Regions from separate parts of the Lysinibacillus sp. FW12 genome, predicted to be linked through region 1. Evidence: riboswitches for the same ligand, from Rfam matches in the RefSeq annotation. Region 1 holds a riboswitch; each other region holds the start of a gene.
The links. Region 1 has a riboswitch for cobalamin ahead of SJW71_RS21555 (ABC transporter substrate-binding protein). Riboswitches for the same ligand answer to the same signal wherever they lie in the genome.
Positions count from the first base shown of each region.

Region 2: another riboswitch for cobalamin. It lies ahead of SJW71_RS02595 (hypothetical protein); the one in region 1 lies ahead of SJW71_RS21555 (ABC transporter substrate-binding protein).
Region 3: another riboswitch for cobalamin. It lies ahead of cobT (nicotinate-nucleotide--dimethylbenzimidazole phosphoribosyltransferase); the one in region 1 lies ahead of SJW71_RS21555 (ABC transporter substrate-binding protein).
Region 4: another riboswitch for cobalamin. It lies ahead of SJW71_RS09810 (energy-coupling factor ABC transporter permease); the one in region 1 lies ahead of SJW71_RS21555 (ABC transporter substrate-binding protein).

Region 1 covers NZ_CP139094.1:4,204,069-4,207,206, reverse strand. The annotation lists gene SJW71_RS21560 (acyl-CoA dehydrogenase family protein) at 1-937, shown strand, start outside; cobalamin riboswitch at 995-1,178, shown strand; gene SJW71_RS21555 (ABC transporter substrate-binding protein) at 1,321-2,289, shown strand; gene SJW71_RS21550 (FecCD family ABC transporter permease) at 2,286-3,138, shown strand, end outside.
Region 2 covers NZ_CP139094.1:484,140-487,277, forward strand. The annotation lists gene ytvI (sporulation integral membrane protein YtvI) at 1-73, opposite strand, end outside; gene SJW71_RS02590 (hypothetical protein) at 163-717, shown strand; cobalamin riboswitch at 811-1,008, shown strand; gene SJW71_RS02595 (hypothetical protein) at 1,173-1,730, shown strand; gene SJW71_RS02600 (ABC transporter substrate-binding protein) at 1,714-2,664, shown strand; gene SJW71_RS02605 (tyrosine-protein phosphatase) at 2,800-3,138, shown strand, end outside.
Region 3 covers NZ_CP139094.1:3,493,058-3,496,195, forward strand. The annotation lists gene SJW71_RS18145 (trimeric intracellular cation channel family protein) at 1-107, shown strand, start outside; gene cobT (nicotinate-nucleotide--dimethylbenzimidazole phosphoribosyltransferase) at 161-1,216, opposite strand; cobalamin riboswitch at 1,306-1,481, opposite strand; gene SJW71_RS18155 (DMT family transporter) at 1,523-2,377, opposite strand; gene SJW71_RS18160 (hypothetical protein) at 2,636-3,031, shown strand; gene SJW71_RS18165 (rhodanese-like domain-containing protein) at 3,078-3,138, opposite strand, start outside.
Region 4 covers NZ_CP139094.1:1,924,271-1,927,408, reverse strand. The annotation lists gene cobJ (precorrin-3B C(17)-methyltransferase) at 1-524, opposite strand, end outside; gene SJW71_RS09815 ((2Fe-2S) ferredoxin domain-containing protein) at 529-900, opposite strand; cobalamin riboswitch at 1,047-1,229, opposite strand; cobalamin riboswitch at 1,474-1,657, shown strand; gene SJW71_RS09810 (energy-coupling factor ABC transporter permease) at 1,802-2,548, shown strand; gene SJW71_RS09805 (energy-coupling factor ABC transporter substrate-binding protein) at 2,550-2,822, shown strand; gene cbiQ (cobalt ECF transporter T component CbiQ) at 2,828-3,138, shown strand, end outside.

The DNA.
Region 1 (3,138 bases):
AGACGGAACGGCAAATCATCTACGTATTCGACGACTAAAAGATAAGTTGGGTGTTCGGGCAGTTCCATCTGGTGAGGTTGAATTTGATGGTGCACTTGCTTATGTTGTAGGTGAACAAAGTAAGGGGATTTATTATATGCTGGAGGCACTGAATCTCTCAAGAATTTGCAATGCCGTAGCATCGATTGGGATTATGCGTCGAGGTTTCTTAGAGGCGAAGCATTATGTGACAAATCGATATGCATTTGGCAAGCCTTTAACACAATACCCAATGATTCAAGATACATTAGGGAAATTTGCAGCTAAGCTACATGTAGAAGTAGCGACCGTTTTTGATCTTATTCAATTATACGATAAAGTAACGAATGGGCATGGAACACAACAAGATGTTATTATGAATCGTTTATATATTGCCATTATGAAAAAGGAAACGGCAGAGCAAGCGGTTCATTATGCTAGTGAAGCAATTGAATTACATGGTGGCAATGGTTATATTGAGGACTTTGTGACACCGCGCTTACTGAGAGATGCTCAAGTGTTGACGGTATGGGAGGGCACGGCTAATATTCTGGCGTTAGAGCTTATTCGGTTAGTGGATAAGTATCAGGTACATGAGCTATTTGTCAGTGAGATGGAAGAACGGTTAGAAAAATTAAAAGATAGCGCTTTGGTGCAAATTGTGAGAGAGCAATTGGTGAAACTAGCTGGGATCTTACAAATTTTTAGTGCTTTAGATGATGCCACGAAAACATTTGAAGCAAAAGATGTTGCAAAGAAAATGGCGCTGTTATATGAAAGTGTCGTAGCAGTTGAATGGGCGCAAAAATTTGGTGGAAAGTATGAAAAGCTTGCGGACGTTTATTTAGAACAGGCATGGTCATTGCGACAAATTGGAGATCAGATGAAAACCGTACAATATTTTTCTGATATTGTATAGAAGCTAGAAGTCGTCTTGAATGGGGGCGACTTTTTTTCGTTTTCATGTATAATAAAATCAACTGAATAGTATAAAGGTTCTTTACTTAAGTAAAGTGAAAAGGGAAAACGGTGTAATTCCGATGCGGTCCCGCCACTGTAAATGTGAGTTTTTTCAAAAGATGCCACTGATGATATTCGGGAAGGCTTGAAAAGACGTAATAAGCATAAGCCAGGAGACCTGCCTTTATAGTATAGACATAACAGCCTACGAGGATAGGGTGGTGGATTTTGTATCAGTTCTTTGGTGCAATGTTAACCCTTCATCATTCGTAGATGAGGGGTCTTATTTGTGTAGGAGAATTTCTGCCCAAATAAAGCACAGATCAACGAAGGAGGATTCACATGAAGAAATTTTGGAAGATAGGATTATCAGCATTTTTAACACTAGGGTTGCTAGCTGCCTGTGGCCAAGAGGAGAAAAACGACAAGTCGTCTAATGAACCGCAAACACAGCAAGAGACATCACAGGTGGACGAAGCAACTTTCCCAATGACCATAACAGATGCCATTGGCAAGGTTATAACACTAGAAGCTCCTCCAGAGAAAATTGTTTCACTTATTCCAAGTAATACTGAAATATTATTTAGCCTTGGTTTAAAAGATGAAATAGTAGGGGTTACAGACAACGATGATTATCCACCAGAGGTAGCTGAAAAGGAAAAGGTTGGTGGTATGGAATACAATATTGAAAAAATTATTGCCCTCAACCCAGATATCGTTTTTTCACATGAATCTAGCATGTCTCTTTCAGAAGCAGCGATTGAACAGCTTGAGTCAGCGGGTGTAAAAGTATTTGTCGTCAATAATGCACAAGATTTTAATGAGACATACACGACGATTGAGCAGCTTGGTCGAGCTACAGGGAAATTGCTAGAGGCTGAAGAAGTTATTGCCAACATGAAGGCAAAGGTAGAAGAAGTGCTGGCCAAAGTAAAAGATGTTGAACCAAAGAAAGTGCTAGTAGAAGCATCTGATGAGCCAGATATCTATACAGCTGGGAATGGTACGTTTATGAACGCGATGCTTGAAATGATCCATGCAGAAAATGTAGCGGCAGATGCTGATGATTGGTATAAAATTGATGCAGAACAAATTATCGCTAAAAATCCAGATGTCATCGTGGTGACATATCACTATGTACCAGATATTTTAACTAAAATACCACAGCGTGCTGGCTTCGATACAATTAATGCTGTGAAAAATAAAGCAATTGTACAAGTAGATGAAAACACAACAAGTCGTCAAGGTCCTCGTTTAGGAGAAGGTCTTGAAGAATTAGCAAAAGCGATCTATCCAGAGGTATTTAAGTGAAAAAAATAGCAGTAGCCTATTTAGTAACAGGCACGCTTCTTCTTATTAGCATCTGGTGTGGCGTAGCAATAGGCTCAGTGCATATTCCATTTGAAGTATTGTGGAATCAGGCGGTTGATGAAACAGCCGCCAATATCTTTTGGAAAATCCGCTTGCCACGTGTATTGTTAGCGGGACTAGTAGGGGCTTCTCTAGCTATTGCAGGAGCTGCCTTTCAAGGTTTGCTAAAAAATCCATTAGCAGATCCATATACACTAGGTGTTTCATCTGGTGCTTCGGTTGGTGCTGTAATGACGATCTTTTTTAGCCTATCTATTCCTATTGTAGGTTTATATGCATTACCCATTTTTAGTATGATTGGCGCTATTATCACGATGGTAGTTGTGATGAGTTTTGCTAGAATGGTAGACCGTTCATTAAAAATGGAGACATTGATATTAACAGGTGTTATTTTTAGTTCATTTTTAGGTTCACTCATTTCTTTAATGATTGCTTTATCTGGTGAAGAGCTACGCCAAGTCGTTGGTTGGTTACTTGGATCTGTATCAATGCGTGGATGGCCATATGTCCAAATGATTATCCCGTTTGTTTTGATTGGCTCACTTATGCTATGGACACAAAGAAGAGAGCTAAATGTTTTATTATATGGTGAAGAGAGAGCGAAACATCTTGGGGTTAATGTAAAGCGGAGTAAGCATTTGATTTTAGCAGGTGGGTCCATGTTAACGGGAGCGGCTGTAGCGGTTTCTGGGACAATTGGTTTTGTAGGCTTAGTTGTGCCGCATATGACAAGAATGATTTGGGGTTCTGATCATCGCCATTTATTGCCATTATCATTTTTAAATGGCG
Region 2 (3,138 bases), 880 kb from region 1:
AATAGGCAGCTACAAGTAAGGATAGAATCACAATTACTCGAAAAATCAATTTCCTAGCATTAAATTTATTCATAAACTCACCTTCTTTGCGAAAAAATTAAGTTAAGTGTACCATAAATCAAATTTTATTACGTTCTGAATCAATAAAGGTAGGGATAAATTATGGAAAAAGAGATTTTGCAACTTTTTAGTAATCTAACAGAGCGTGACCACGATATTCAATATGAATCTTACGAGGAACTAATGAAAATTATGCAGGAGCCCGTAGATTGGACATATGCAGTATGGGAACAGCTTGTACAAGCACTTACATACAAAGATGGACATGCTCGTGCACGTGCTGCACAAATTTTATGTGCCTTAGCCGCAAAAAGTGATCCAGAAGAAAGGGTATTGGAGGATTTTTTGAAAATTTGGGCTGTGACGTATGATGAGCGATTTGCCACGGCGAGGAACGCGTTACAAGCTATTTGGAAAATTGGATTAGCAGGTCAAGTACAAAGAGACTTAGTTGTCTCGTATCTAGCTAAGAGATTTCAAACATGTTTGGATGAAAAGCATCCCTCTCTTATTCGCTATGATATTATTATTTCTTTTAAAAAGCTTTATGATCAAACGAATGACTCTAAATTAATAGCTATTGCACACCGCTTAATTGATGAAGAGCACGAAGTTAAACACAAAAAGAAATATAAGGCAGCCATCCGTTCAAAGTAGCGAGATGGTGTTTTTTTGTACAGATGTAAAGTTTCTATTTGGAGTACAACTGTTTTTTCCTATTAATATATGGTAAACTGCTTTACAAATGAAATATTCTTGCAGAATAAAGGTGCTAACTAGCATAATCGGGAATTCGGTGAAAAACCGAAGCTGTTTCCGCAACTGTAAGTACAGCCATTATAAAGATATACCACTGTCTCCAAGGAGATGGGAAGGTTCTTTATAGCTCATTAAAATTCATTAATGAATTGTACAAGCCAGGAGACCGACCTTTATTTGAACGTATAACAACTCTTCGGAAGCTAGGAGGATATACGGCAAATTACATAGGTAATGTCATAGTAATTGGCAATCATTATGTTATTTTCGTCGTTCCTTTGCTTAAAGGAGCGGCGTTTTTTTATGCTATCGTTCATGTAAGAATTTATCAAAATGGGAAGGGGGTACATCAAGTGAAAAAGGATGCACGTTATTCTTGTTATCCGTTTATGCGTGAGAAGGCTTCAACGGTTGATTATGAGATTCGAACAGATAGTCTCACAACACATCTAGGGGTTGCATTAGCTGCAGTAAAAAAGGAGGATGTACAAGTTGTCGCAGATGATTTGCTGATTATGTTACCTATGGCTTACCATGTCAATGGTTCAGTCCGAGGAAAGCTAGCAGTAACAGAAGAAGATCTTTCTTGGTTAAGCGAACGCTATGACTTTTATGTTCGTCATGTGAAGGAAGAAATACAAAGTTTTGTTTTACCTCAGGGCACAGAGGCTGCTGCTGCTTTACATCTTTGCCGCAGTGAAGCCAAAAAATCATATCGTACATTACATAAGGTTTCAGAGGAACGAGAGGTACCAGCTATCCTTTTCGACTACTTAGGCTTGTTAGCAAATGTATGCTTTGTCATGGCAGTCTATATGAATCACCAAGCAGGTATAGCTGAAATACCGTTTATTAGTAAATCCTATCCAATGAAAAAGAAAAGGGAGAGTAAGAATGAAGAAAGTATTTAATTTCCAATGGCTATCAGTGCTAGTACTAATATTAGTTTTAGCAGGTTGTGGTACCTCAGAAGATACAAAAAATAAAGAGGCTTCACAGGATACGCAACAAACTGAACAAACAACCTACAAAGTAACAGATGATCGTGGTGTAGAAGTAGAATTTAAAGAAGTACCAAAAACTATTGTTTCCTTACAACCAAGTAATACGGAGATTTTATTTGCACTAGGTGTTGGTGAGAAAATCGTAGGAGCAACAGAGTATGACACATATCCAGAAGCAGCACAAAAAATCGAACGAGTATCTGATTCTCAGAATTTCGATAGTGAACGCATTATAGCCTTAAAGCCAGATGTGGTCATTGCTTACACAATTGGCTCTAAGGATGCATTGAAACCATTAGAAGATGCGGGACTGAAAGTTTTTGTTATTGAATCTGCCACATCATTTGATGATGTTTATGGGGATATTGAACAACTAGCTGCTGTAATGGGTGTTGAAGATAAAGGAAATGAATTAAACGAACAGATTAAAGCGAAAATTACTGAAGTACAAACAAAGGTGAAAGAAGTAAAAGCACCGAAAAATGTTTATTTAGAGATTAGTCCTAAGCCAGATATTTATACGGCAGGCGCTGGAACTTTCCAGCAAGAAATATTAAATGCAGCCAATGTTAAGAATGTCTTTGCTGATTTAGACAATTGGGCGCAAGTGTCTGAGGAAGAGGTTATTGCGAAAAATCCAGAGGTTATATTAACAACAGTAAACTATACAGAAGATCCTATAGGGGAAATTTTGACACGTGATGGTTGGAATACTGTGAAAGCTATTCAAGATAAAGCTGTACAGTCTCTTGATACTGATATCTCTAATCGTCCTGGTCCACGTATTGGAGAAGCAGTAGAATTAGTAGCTAAAGCTGTGTATCCAGAGTTATTTAAATAACAATTCAAGGCTAGCCGATCTAACGGCTAGCCATTTTTATATGGTTAGTTATTACCTAGCGTGAAAATTGGAATTAATTTAATTTGTTCTATAGAATAAAGGTAAGAATGCTTAATAATTTAGGGAGGGTAGTGAATGGAACAGTTAGATACACAGGTTATTCCGTTTGAGGCAGTCTATAATTTCCGAGATATGGGGGGATATAAGACAAGGGATGGACGTATTGTAAAGAAGGGTTTATTCTACCGCTCTGCAGCACTTGGTAAAATGACATCAGCAGATAAAGAGCGATTTGAAATGTTAGGTATTAAAACTATTTTTGATTACCGTGACAACAAGGAAGCACAGCATAATCCTAACCCCGTGTTCTCACATGCTCGATATATTCAAATACCAGCAAAGGGTAATCATGCTTTTGAAATGCCCACAAATGCTGGTGGTAAAGATTTTTATAAAGTAGTAAGCCCCGAAATG
Region 3 (3,138 bases), 710 kb from region 1:
CAGGAGACATCTTCCTTTATATTTTATTCGCCATCATCACAGTGTTACGCATTCTTTCCTATATGATGAAATGGCGTTTGCCTTTACGTAAGCTAAATCGAGCATAATGAATGGGGAATAAGCCCAAATAGTATTGCAACTATACAGGCTTATTCCTTTTTTATTTAGCTAATAGTTGCATCGCTTCCTCTAACGTCACCATATTGTTCATCATGGAGCAGGCTGCATCTAAAATGGGAAAAGCTAAGGCGGCACCAGAGCCTTCTCCTAAGCGCATGTTCATATGTAGCATTGGTTCAATGCCGAGTAACGCTGCGGCAATTTTAGCACCCGGTTCCTCTGAAGCATGGGAAGGGATAATATAATCTTTTACTTTCGGTTCAAGCTTATATGCGATAAGTGCGGCAATAGTTGAAATAAAACCATCAATCACAACCGGCTTACGATGGACAGCTGCCCCTAGTATGATACCAGTCATGGCCCCTATCTCTAAGCCCCCGACTTTAGCTAATACATCTAAACCGTCTTGAGGGTCTGGTTGATTGACCTCAATAGCTTTTTTAATAACCGCTGCTTTATGAGCAATGCCACCATTGCCTACACCTGCCCCAAACCCTGTTACTTCAATTGGATCACATCCAGTCAATACAGCTAAAATAGCAGCACTAGGTGTTGTATTACCAATGCCCATTTCACCTGTGCCAAGTACATTAGCCCCTTTTGCTATTTCCTCTGTCGCCACATGAATTCCTACTTCAATTGCTTGAATGGCTTCCTCTTTAGACATGGCAGGTCCTTTTGCCATATTGTCTGTACCGTACTTAATTTTATTGATGATGACACCTGCACCGTGTGGAATCTCTTCTTTCACCCCTACATCTACTGTGACCACCTTGGCATTGGTAATGTTTGCAATCGCGCAAACACCTGTACCACCTTGAGGGAAATTTAATGTTTGAAAGACCGTAACATCTTGTGGATTCGTGGTTACACCTTCTTCACAAACACCGTGATCAGCAGCACAGATAATAATGACCTTTTTATCAACGAGCGGATATAATTGTCCAGTTATCCCAGAAAGCTGCACAGCAATGGACTCTAGTTTTCCTAAACTACCAGGGGGCTTACAGAGAGCATCTATACGCTTTCTTGCTTGCTCCCTCGTTTTCATGTCAGCACCTTGGATGTTTTGTAACGTGTTTTGTAGTAATTGCATGATAATTTCTCCTTTCCTTTTAAGACAAAAAGAAAAAGCCTGTAGTTTATCGTCACAACAAATAAACTACAGACTTTTCCATCATCCATACCTTTTAAAGCAAATAGGCAGGTCTCCTGGCTCAAGTTCAGCATTCCATAGCACCTTCCCAGCAACGCGCTAGTGGTATTTACTATAGAACTCCCTTATACAGTGGCGGGTCCGCTAAAGATTTTCACTTTATTCCCTATTCTCCCCTTTGGGCACCTAATGCTTTTATTAAATTACTTTAAATCTACGACAGCTTATTCTTCCTGTCAAACCCTTTTACACTTTTTCAATTTCACTTTGTAATGTGGAGCCTAATAGGAGAATGGCTCCTATTAGTTGTAGCAGCGTCATTTTTTCTCCAATAATCATCGTGGAGATCACTAATGATGTCAGTGGATCAATATAGCTAAGAATAGCTATACTTTGACCTTTTAGCTGTGACATGCCTAAAAAGAATAAATAAAATCCTATACCTGCATGGACAATGCCCAATACGATGAGTAATAGAATAGAAGCAAAATTTATTTGCATCACCTGAAAACCCGTCGTTCCTACAATATAGAGGCTGAGGAAAAATGCAGCTAAACAGAGTTGGATAATCGTATTATGTGGTTCCTTTAACCCGCGAATATTTTTATTTGTAAATGTTAGTAGGGTGTAAAAGCATGCCGCAATCAGACCATAGACAATACCAATTAAGTGTCCACTATTTTCTGCGTTCTGACTTTGCACTATCAAAAAAAGACCGATAAGTGCTACAACAACATATACTATTTTTCTTGCAACTAGCTTTTCTTTTAAAATAATAGGCGATAAACAGATGACCAATACGGGTGCAAAATAATAACTTAGGGCAGCATTAGCAATGGTCGTTTCCTTATACGCCTGAAATAAAAATATCCAATTTCCACATAAAGCAACACTTGAAATTAATAACGGCCATTTATTCAGGACAATAGCGCTTCTTGCAAAGCTTTCCTTTTTATAAATAAAAATTACTAGTAAAAAACAAGCACCAATGCCACTCATCCAAAAGGCAATCTCACTAGAAGCTAAAGGAATATACCTTGCAAAAACACCGACAGCACCAAAAATAACCATAGATAATACAAATGCTAATTTCCCGCTCATTAAAAATTCCTACTTTCTACGCATATAGTTTGAGCCTATACAGTAGAATCTAATAAGAATGAGCAATCAGTTATCGGATGCCTAAACAGTAGATTCTACTGTAAAGACATTGTTGGGGGTGCTATTGATCGAAACATACAAAATCCCTCCTTCATTACATGTTATCATAACATATTTCTGAAAATTCAGGAGAGTTTGTCTTTGAAAAAATGAGGTAAATTATTCAATAATCTAAATGATGAAAAAGGAGAAGATACGATGAATGCAAAAGAATTAAGAAACGCCATTGCTGAAACATGTGAAACTCATGATAGCCCGTATGCCCAGCTCGTAAAACCAATTAATCAGTTATTAATGGACATCGACGCATCTATTAGCGAAGAAACAGCACATACAATTATAAAAAATTTAAAATTATTTCATAGCGGACATAAATACATTACGGAGTGTCACTTTGATGAAAGTGACAATTTTTTAAAGGATGGTATTGAGCTTCTCCAAAAGGGGGATCTTGCGAATGGTGCACTACAAGTTTACGGGGCTGGTTTGAACTTTGCCAGTTATGCTGCAAAGATTAAAGGACAAAAAAATGTGAATCTTTATAACAATTTTGCAGAAAACTTTGGTTACATTATGAATTCATTAAAAGAATAGACCTAAAAAAAGAAAGAGTAGGCACTCTTTCTTTTTACGTATCACATTATTTAAATTCTAGTTCTCCATCATATGCAAGCATGCCGCCTTCAAGATTTGTTACATCA
Region 4 (3,138 bases), 2.3 Mb from region 1:
CTCCTACCACTTTTAGGATTGTATAAAGCAATAACAAAATCAGCCATTGCAGCAGCCTCGACACGCTTTGCAATTAAATTCCATGGTGTTAGGTGATCACTCAGACTAATGGTACAAGCATCATGCATAATCGGAGCCCCTAGTAAACTAGCACATGAATTGATTGCTGAAATACCAGGAACTATTTCTACTTCAATGCCTGTAGCTTCTGTCCAGCCTAATTCGATTAACACTTCGTACACTAATCCCGCCATACCATAGACGCCAGCATCCCCACTCGAAATTACGGAGACGATGCTGCCTGATTCTGCTTGACGAACAGCCTCTTGAGCACGTGATACCTCTTCTGTCATTCCGGTACTGACAATAGACTTTGCACTGACTAAATCTTGAATAAGCTCTACATAGGTTTTATAGCCTATGATCATATCACTTTGTTGTAAAGCCTCTACTGCTCGTGTCGTAATATGCTTAAAATCTCCAGGTCCAAAGCCCACTACGAAAATTTTCCCTTTTTGCGCCATGCTGTTACCCCTCTTTCACCTTTTCGATCCCTTTAATGGCTGTCGTTTGTGCTGTACGCTGTAATGTACCTTCCCGAAGTGTAAAGACATGTTCGTTGTATAATGATTCATGATGTAAATCTTGTACGAGTATTCTTGCATGCTCTGTTGATGGCACTCGATACCAATTTCCTTGTGGATAGGCGATGACTACACAAGCATCCTTGCATCGTCCATTACAGCGCGTTCTTGTCGTATGTATTTCCTGATCGAGTGCTTGTCGCTGTATTTCATCTCGAATGGCTAAGGTAATTTCCTCAGCATCCTTTCTCATGCAGCTACTGCCATTGCAAATAAAGAGATGTGTTTTCATCCCCTCTAAATTCCATGTTGTCATCTTCTGTCTCCCCTCATTTGCTTTCTGGAAAAAGAAAAAACCCTCACTCTTAACGAAGAGTAAAGGTTTTGTAGAAGCCAAATAAAAACGAATAGAATAAAATACAGGTACTCGCTCTCGCTTCAACTTCTCCCTCCGAAAAGTTTGCATGCACAATCAAATAAGCAGGTTTCCTGACTTAAGCTTCATTTTACTATCGCACCTTCCCAAGTTTTCACCAGTGGTACCTGCGAATTCATCAGCTATTACAGTAGCGGGGGCTGTATTGGATTTTCACCAATTTCCCTATTATCTCGAGCTATTCGAGCACTTATTGACGTTTTATATGAAATTTATTATCTTCTTCAATTGTTTAGAAAACTGTCTCTATCATATCTTATTATTTTAAAATTTCAATATTTCTTTAAAAATTTATGACAAATTTATCAATTTTGCTCGAATCTTATTCTTTAAAAAACTAAGTTCTCCTTACTTCTATCTAAATTTTCTATATGGATATGCAATTAAAAATTTTTATATAAAAAAATCTAGCACAATTATGGAAATTTATGTTACACTTTGTCGTGAAATCTCACAACTTTATGTTTTTTCGGTGTAAAATGCTTGCCATTTTACTTAAAAGGGAAGCCGGTTTGAATCCGGCGCGGTCCCGCCACTGTAATAGGGAGCTTTATAGATAATGTCACTGTCCAATGATGGGAAGACCTATAAAGTGTTGAACTAGAGCCAGGAGACCTGCCGAAAAAAAGGTGATCGTTTCAACCTACGAGGATAGGTGTGCGGCTTAGCAGATGAGAATGATTTGCTTTTTTTAGCTATGCACTTTTCCAGCAGCGGAGAAGTGCTTTTTTATTTTACGCACGCTACATTCTTAAAAAACTAATCGTTAGGAGGAAAGCTTTTGACATTTTCATGGTGGAAACTTAGTTATTTTTTATTGGCCTTGTTAATCGTGCCAAACCGGGCCTTTGCTATGCATATCATGGAAGGCTTTTTACCCATTGAATGGGCCATTTTTTGGTGGGTCATCACGACTCCCTTTATTATTCTAGGATTGCGTTCCATTCGAAAAACAATGGAAGAAAACCCTGAAACAAAAATGCTCTTAGGGCTTTCAGGAGCCTTTGCTTTTGTGCTATCGGCCTTAAAGATCCCCTCTGTTACCGGGAGCTGCTCCCACCCAACTGGCGTTGGACTTGGAACAGTTTTATTTGGACCTTTAGCAATGAGTGTCATTGGGACGATTGTGTTATTATTCCAATCATTACTATTAGCGCATGGTGGTATCACTACTTTAGGAGCCAATGCCTTTTCTATGGCTATTGTCGGTCCGTTTATTGCTTACTTTGTTTTTAAAGGGGCTCAACAAATAGGGTTGTCATTTTCACTTGCCGTTTTCTTTGCCGCTATGCTTGGTGACTTAGGTACATATATTGTGACTTCTGTCCAACTAGCACTAGCCTTCCCTTCAGAGGTTGGAGGTTTTATGGCATCCTTTACAAAGTTCGCAGGAATTTTTGCCTTAACACAAATTCCGTTAGCCGTTAGTGAAGGAATTTTAACAGTCATTGTGATGAATTTCTTGAAAAAATACAATGTCAGCGAATTAAAAACTTTACGTGTTTTCTCTACAAAGGAGGCACATTAAAATGAAACGTAATGTATTGCTATTAGTGATTGTAGTGCTGTTAGCCATCATCCCACTGTTCATCCAAAAAGGAGCAGAATTTGGTGGTGCTGATGGAGAAGCAGAAGCTGCTATTGGAGAAATCGATGCAGAATATGAACCGTGGTTCGACAGCTTATGGGAGCCGCCAAGTGGTGAAATCGAAAGCTTATTATTCGTCCTACAAGCCGCTATTGGTGCTGGTTTTATTGGCTACTTCATTGGCTATATGCGCGGCAAACATAAAGAAGGTTAACCAACATGTTGCTCATTGATAAATATGCCTACCTCAATAAGCTAGCGTTCGTTCATCCACTTGAAAAAATGATCTTTTCACTTGGACTACTTCTAGTAACGCTTATCATGAAAGATGAAGGTCTTTCACTCATTACATTTTTTGTAATGAGTGCTTTTATCATTATAGGTGCGAAAATCCCGCTTAAATACTATATTAAATTACTATTACTACCAGCTTTTTTCTTGCTGACGAGTCTCGTATCCATTTTACTAGCTATTACACCTTCAACCACTGTCTTACCTGCGCATGTTTGGTCTTTCACGTGGATGGCTTG